Regions from separate parts of the Pseudomonas sp. S34 genome, predicted to be linked through region 3. Evidence: predicted binding sites of a transcription regulator. Region 3 holds the regulator's gene; each other region holds the start of a gene.
The links. The regulator sigma-54, encoded in region 3, starts transcription at its own class of promoters, with help from an activator protein. The targets are predictions, from matches to a motif close to ANTGGCATNNANNTTGCTNT.
Positions count from the first base shown of each region.

Region 1 (2,198 bases), 1.1 Mb from region 3:
TCCCACATCAGGCCACCGTTGCCGGACCAGACCATGTGCGCAATCGGCGCATACACCAGGGTGAACCAGATAGCCATGAAAATCAGCATCGCGGAGAACTTCATCCGCTCGGCGAACGCACCGACGATCAGCGCCGGGGTGATGATCGCGAAGGTCATCTGGAAGGTGATGAACACCGCCTCGGGGAACAGCGCTGCCGGGCCGGTGAGGCTCGCTGGCGTGACACCCGCAAGGAACGCCTTGCCCATGCCGCCGAAGAACGAGTTGAAGTTGACAACGCCCTGCTCCATGCCCGTGGTGTCGAACGCGATGCTGTAGCCATAAATGACCCACAGGACGCTGATCAGACCGGTAATGGCGAAGCACTGCATCATCACGGAAAGAATGTTTTTCGACCGAACCATGCCGCCGTAGAACAGCGCGAGGCCGGGAATGGTCATGAACAGCACGAGAGCTGTCGAGGTCAACATCCAGGCGGTGTCGCCGGAGTTGAGGACTGGGGCCGCCACTTCGTCTGCCGCCAGAGCAAGGCTGGGCATTACGATGGACAACAGGGCTCCTAGCCCTGCGAATTTACGCAGAGTCATATTGTTTTCTCCTGGGGCGTTGGGTTTGTGGCGGCTTAGATCGCGTCGGTATCGGTTTCGCCGGTACGGATGCGAATCGCCTGTTCCAGATTGACCACGAAGATCTTGCCGTCACCGATCTTGCCGGTGTTGGCAGCCTTGGTGATGGCCTCGATTACCCGGTCCAGATCCTTATCGTCGATGGCGACGTCGATCTTCACCTTGGGTAGGAAATCGACCACGTATTCCGCACCGCGATACAGCTCGGTGTGACCCTTCTGCCGACCAAAGCCTTTGACTTCAGTGACGGTAATGCCCTGCACGCCGATCTCGGACAGCGACTCGCGTACGTCGTCCAGCTTGAACGGCTTGATGATGGCAGTGACTAGCTTCATGAAAACTCTCTCCCGAATTTGGTGGACTTGCCCCAGGAAAACAAACCCGTCACAAGTCTAAGCGCAGTGCCTGGCTTTGTAACGCATCGTCGGCCTTACCTGCCCGTCCGACGCCAGCTAACCGCTCCTCACGAAACACTCCCCCGCGTTCCGTTTGGCGCACTGCATTCGTCACAGCGACTGCATCAGTGCATGGGTCACCAGCATCTAAGCAGAAAGCTTGCCATCTCCACAAAACCGACTGTTTTCAAGCCATTACAGGTGGATGGTGGATACTTCGCGACAAGACCCCGCACGTTACGCACAACAACGGTGCAACGCCGCCTGTCCCAATGCGCGAAAAGCGTGCATCCCTTGCCCGCGCAAATGACTATAGACACTGCGTGATACACTGCCCGTCATTGTTTCCAGGACATTGCCCATGCTCGCGCCAAAAGACTTCCTCGACGCCCTCACCGGCACCGCCTCCCGCCTTTTCAGCGGTGACACGCCACTGCCGAAAGCTGAAATCGAAAGCCAGTTCAAAATGTTGCTGCAGAGCGGCTTCAGCAAACTGGACTTGGTGAGTCGCGAAGAATTCGACAGTCAGATGGTCGTGCTGGCGCGCACACGGGCCCGCCTCGAAAGCCTCGAAGCGAAAGTCGCCGAGCTGGAAGCGAAACTGAACCCACCAGCCGAATAACACCGCAAATGCTCACTGTGGAACCCAATCCACTGTGGGAGCGAGCCTGCTCGCGAAATGGTCGCCACGACCTTCAGACTCACCTGTAGGAATTGCCGCAACCTGCGCTCTTCAAGCCCGCAAGAATCCCGGCAACTTCCTACAAAGATCTCACTCCCCTTCCGATTGCGCAGCAAAGCTCCGGTTCCTAAGCTCACTCCCAACTGATTAGCCAGCAATGGGTTTAGCGACTCGAACAGCACCCGACGCACCGTGACCACGTTCGAACCAGAGATTTATTCCTTTCTCGAATTACGGCCGTGCATGGAAGACCTTCGGGCCTGCCAGTATTTCCGCAGGCTTCGGTTCGCCAATTCGCTCGAAAAAGTTTAAGCCCATGTTACATGGCTTAGATAATAGTTTGTGATGAGCACAACTTTTTAAATGGAATACTGTTAGCAACACCACAAGGAGCAACACCCATGAAAACATCCAAGTCTTTAATTGCCGCTTTCGCATTGACTGCATTTCACATAAGTTCAGCGGTCGCTGGGCCGTCTGTTACAGTCACATTCA
Region 1 is NZ_CP019398.1:6,079,451-6,081,648, forward strand. Features, by position in the region: gene PspS34_RS27375 (ammonium transporter) at 1-587, opposite strand, end outside; gene glnK (P-II family nitrogen regulator) at 623-961, opposite strand; gene PspS34_RS27385 (accessory factor UbiK family protein) at 1,383-1,643, shown strand; gene PspS34_RS27390 (hypothetical protein) at 2,105-2,198, shown strand, end outside.
Region 1: a site for sigma-54 is predicted at 1,170-1,189, ahead of glnK (P-II family nitrogen regulator). Genes of this name have one in related genera too.

Region 2 (2,198 bases), 2.4 Mb from region 3:
AGCTGGCGTTGCCTGCTTTCTGAGCACCTAGGTCGATGGTGCGTACGGTCTTGCCGTCCGCATCAGTGATCTTCAGGGTGGCGGCGGCCACAGACGATGGCACCACCACCGTACCGCTGAGGCTCTTCGACGTGTCGACCACAGCCTTGTCACCGGGTGCAATGACCGAACGCCCCACCAACGACGAAGCCTGCAACGCCTGGGACGAGTTGTAGTTGCTGGCCAGACCGCTCACGGTGTCGTTGAGCGTGGTAATGCCTTCCAGGCTGCTGAACTGCGCCAACTGGGCCACGAAAGCGCCGTTGTCCTGCGGCTCCAGCGGGTTCTGGTTTTTCAGCTGGGTCACCAGCAACTGCAGGAATGCATCCTTGCCCAGAGCCTTGTTGCCCGTGGCGCTGCCGGTTGCCGATGCCAGGCCATCAGTCGTGGTGGTCTTGATCGAAGAGTTGGCCAGGATATCGTTGAGGCTCAAACCACTGGTGGAATCGGTAACACTCATCTGAGTCGCCCCTTATCACTGACCGAGGGTCAGGACCTTCTGCATCATGGTTTTGGCGGTGTTCATCATTTCGGCGTTGGTCTGGAAAGAACGGCTTGCGGAAATCATGTCGGCCATTTCCTCCACCACGTTGACGTTCGGGTAGTAGACGTAACCCTTGGCATCGGCCGCCGGATGGTTCGGCTCGTAGCGCGCGTCAAGATTGCTCTGGTCTTCGACTACACCCAGCACCTGAACACCCTGACCGGCGGCGTCCTGGCTCTGGAACAGCGAATCGCTGCCGCCGCTCTGCCCGCCCTGGAACATGGTGGCGAATACCGGGTGACGCGCACGGTAGGTCTGGTCGATGCTCGACGAGACCGTTTCGGCGTTGGCGATGTTCGAAGCGACGGTGTTCAAACGCGTGGTCTGCGCACTCATGCCGCTACCGGCAATGTTGAAAACACTGGATAGAGACATGGCTTATTCTCCGCGCAGGGCTGACACCAGCCCTTTGAATTTGCTGTTGAGCAGGGTGAAGCTGGCCTGGAAGCCGATCGCGTTTTCCGCGTAGTTCGACTGCTCCAGCTGGGCGTCCACGGTGTTCTGGTCAATCGACGGTTGCATCGGCGTGCGATACAGCAACGACTCGTCGCCATTGCCCAGGCCTTCAGCCTCGATATGACGGCTGTTGGTCATGTTCAAGGCGAAAGTGCCGCTTTTGGTTTTCTCGTTCTGCTCGGCGAGCACTTTCGAGAAGTCCAGGTCCCGAGCCTTGTAGTTCGGGGTATCGGCGTTGGCGATGTTGTTGGCCAGGACTTCGGCACGCTGGGCTCGGAAGCCCAGGGCTTGTTCGTGGATACCGAGCGCTTTATCGAAGCTGATGCTCATGTCGGGAAACCTTCGGGTGACCTGATTTTTCGTAGGATCAACTTAGCAAGCCCCATGCCAATTCAAAAAACCCCGGAAACCGGGGCCTTGCAGGCCATGGCAACACGGCAATGCCAGAAAAGCGGCAACGGTTTTCCGCCGGATGCCGCTTTTCTGCCGCTTCCAACATGCGCAAGGACACCATCTGCTCCTGTGGGAGCGGGCTTGCTCGCGAATGCGGAGTATCAGTCGACATAAACATTGACTGGCACACCGTATTCGCGAGCAAGCCCGCTCCCACACTGGATCGCGGAGTGTCAGCAAAAAACATCAGGCATAAAAAACGGGAGCCACTTGGACTCCCGTTTTTTTGATACTGCCAAAAAATCACTTCGCCTGGTAAATGATCCCCGGGCTGCACTGGACCATCTGGTAATGATCCGGCAAACCGTTCAGTGCTTCGGAAGCACCGAGGAACAGGTAACCGCCCGGCTTCAACGTGCTGTGGATGCGCAACAGGATGTCCTTCTTCACCTCGGCGGAGAAGTAGATCAACACATTGCGGCAAAACACGATGTCGAACTTGCCGAGGCTCGCGTAGCTGTCCAGCAGGTTGAAGGAACGGAATTCCACCCGGCTCTTGATCGGCGCCTTGATCGCCCAGCGCCCCGGCCCTTTCGGGTCGAAATAACGCTGCAGGCGCTCAGGCGACAGGCCGCGGCCGATGGCCAGGCTGTCGTACTCGCCGGTCTTGCAGTTGTTCAGCATGGTACCGGACAGGTCGGTGGCAACAATCTGTACGCCCATCCTCAACTGGCCCATGTTGACCCGCTCGAACTCGTCGATGGAC
Region 2 is NZ_CP019398.1:4,813,425-4,815,622, forward strand. Features, by position in the region: gene flgD (flagellar hook assembly protein FlgD) at 1-499, opposite strand, end outside; gene flgC (flagellar basal body rod protein FlgC) at 515-958, opposite strand; gene flgB (flagellar basal body rod protein FlgB) at 962-1,369, opposite strand; gene cheR (protein-glutamate O-methyltransferase CheR) at 1,736-2,198, opposite strand, start outside.
Region 2: a site for sigma-54 is predicted at 1,412-1,431, ahead of flgB (flagellar basal body rod protein FlgB). Genes of this name have one in related genera too.

Region 3 (2,198 bases):
TGAGCAGCCACTCACCAGCGCCTCCGTGCCGACAAGCGTGGTCAGCCCTCGACAAGGGCAGCGCAGCAACACCGCTTTATAGTTTTTTATTGTTACAGCGCTCTAGGCAAACCCTTTAGTTTCAGGCATATAATTTGCTTAAGTTTGGCGCCCCGGCGCCCTGTAGTGGATGGCGCATGTGCGCCGGCGAATAAGGTGTTAAGCCCCTGCCATGAAACCATCGCTAGTCTTGAGAATGGGCCAGCAGCTGACGATGACACCGCAGCTGCAACAGGCCATCCGCCTGCTCCAATTGTCGACCCTGGACCTGCAACAGGAAATCCAGGAGGCCCTGGAGTCCAATCCGATGCTCGAACGCCAGGAAGAAGGCGACGACTTCGACAATTCCGACCCCCTGGCCGATAACGCCGAACAAAAGCCCAACACCGACATCCAGGAGCCCTCCTACCAGGAAAGCGCCCCGACGGTTGATAACCTCGATGAGGGTGACTGGAACGAGCGTATCCCCAACGAACTCCCCGTCGACACCGCGTGGGAAGACGTTTACCAGACCAGCGCCAGCAGCCTGCCCAGCAATGATGATGACGAGTGGGACTTCACCACCCGCACCTCGGCCGGCGAAAGCCTGCAGAGCCACTTGCTGTGGCAACTGAACCTGGCCCCGATGTCCGACACCGATCGCCTGATCGCCGTGACCCTGATCGACTGCATCAACAATCAGGGCTACCTGGACGAAACCCTCGAGGAAATCCTCGAAGCGTTCGACCCGGAACTGGACATCGAACTGGACGAAATCGAAGCCGTCCTGCACCGCATCCAGCAATTCGAGCCCGCCGGCATCGGCGCCCGCAACCTGGGCGAATGCCTGCTGCTGCAATTGCGCCAGCTGCCTGCCAAGACCCCTTGGCTGGCCGAGGCCAAGCGCCTGGTCACCGATTACATCGACCTGCTTGGCAGCCGCGACTACAGCCAGTTGATGCGTCGCATGAAGCTCAAGGAAGATGAGCTGCGCCAGGTCATCGAGCTGGTCCAGAGCCTCAACCCGCGCCCGGGCTCGCAGATCGAGTCCACCGAAGCCGAGTACGTCGTCCCTGACGTCATCGTACGCAAGGACAACGAGCGCTGGCTGGTGGAGCTCAATCAGGAGTCGGTGCCACGGCTGCGGGTCAATGCCCAGTACGCCGGTTTCGTGCGCCGCGCCGACACCAGCGCCGACAATACCTTCATGCGCAATCAGTTGCAGGAGGCCCGCTGGTTCATCAAGAGCCTGCAAAGCCGCAATGAAACCCTGATGAAGGTTGCCACCCAGATCGTCGAGCATCAGCGCGGCTTTCTGGAGTACGGCGACGAAGCCATGAAGCCGCTGGTCCTGCATGACATCGCCGAAGCGGTCGGCATGCATGAATCGACGATTTCACGGGTGACCACCCAGAAGTTCATGCACACCCCCCGGGGCATTTATGAACTGAAGTACTTTTTTTCCAGTCACGTAAGCACCTCCGAAGGCGGCGAATGCTCATCCACGGCGATCCGGGCGATCATCAAAAAACTGGTTGCAGCGGAAAATCAGAAAAAGCCGTTGAGTGACAGCAAGATCGCTGGTTTACTGGAGGCACAAGGCATTCAGGTGGCTCGCCGCACCGTCGCCAAGTACCGCGAATCCCTCGGGATCGCGCCTTCGAGCGAACGCAAGCGGTTGATGTAGGGCCACGCCACAGCGTTCCAGTGGTAGATCATCTGATCTACCGCTTTATGCACTGGCAACGAAGGAGAAGCTGTATGCAAGTCAACATCAGTGGACACCAACTGGAAGTGACCGAACCTCTTCGCACCTACATCGGCGAAAAACTCGAACGATTGGAGCGACATTTCGACAAGATCACTAATGTGCAGGTCACGATGACCGTCGAAAAACTGAAGCAGAAAATCGAAGCCACGCTGCATATTCCCGGGAATGAAGTGGTCGCCAACGCGGAACATACCGATATGTATGCCGCGATCGACGCACTCACCGACAAGCTGGATAAACAACTCAAAAAGCATAAGGAAAAGACCCAGAGCCTCCTCCAGGGCGCAACCGGTCGTTAACACTCCCAACCCATGATCCGACTTGAAAGTATCCTGACCCCCGGCCGTTCCCTGGTGAACGTGCCGGGAGGCAGTAAAAAGAAAGCCCTCGAACAAATTGCCAATCTTAT
Region 3 is NZ_CP019398.1:943,704-945,901, reverse strand. Features, by position in the region: gene PspS34_RS04010 (RNA polymerase factor sigma-54) at 212-1,705, shown strand; gene raiA (ribosome-associated translation inhibitor RaiA) at 1,780-2,088, shown strand; gene ptsN (PTS IIA-like nitrogen regulatory protein PtsN) at 2,101-2,198, shown strand, end outside.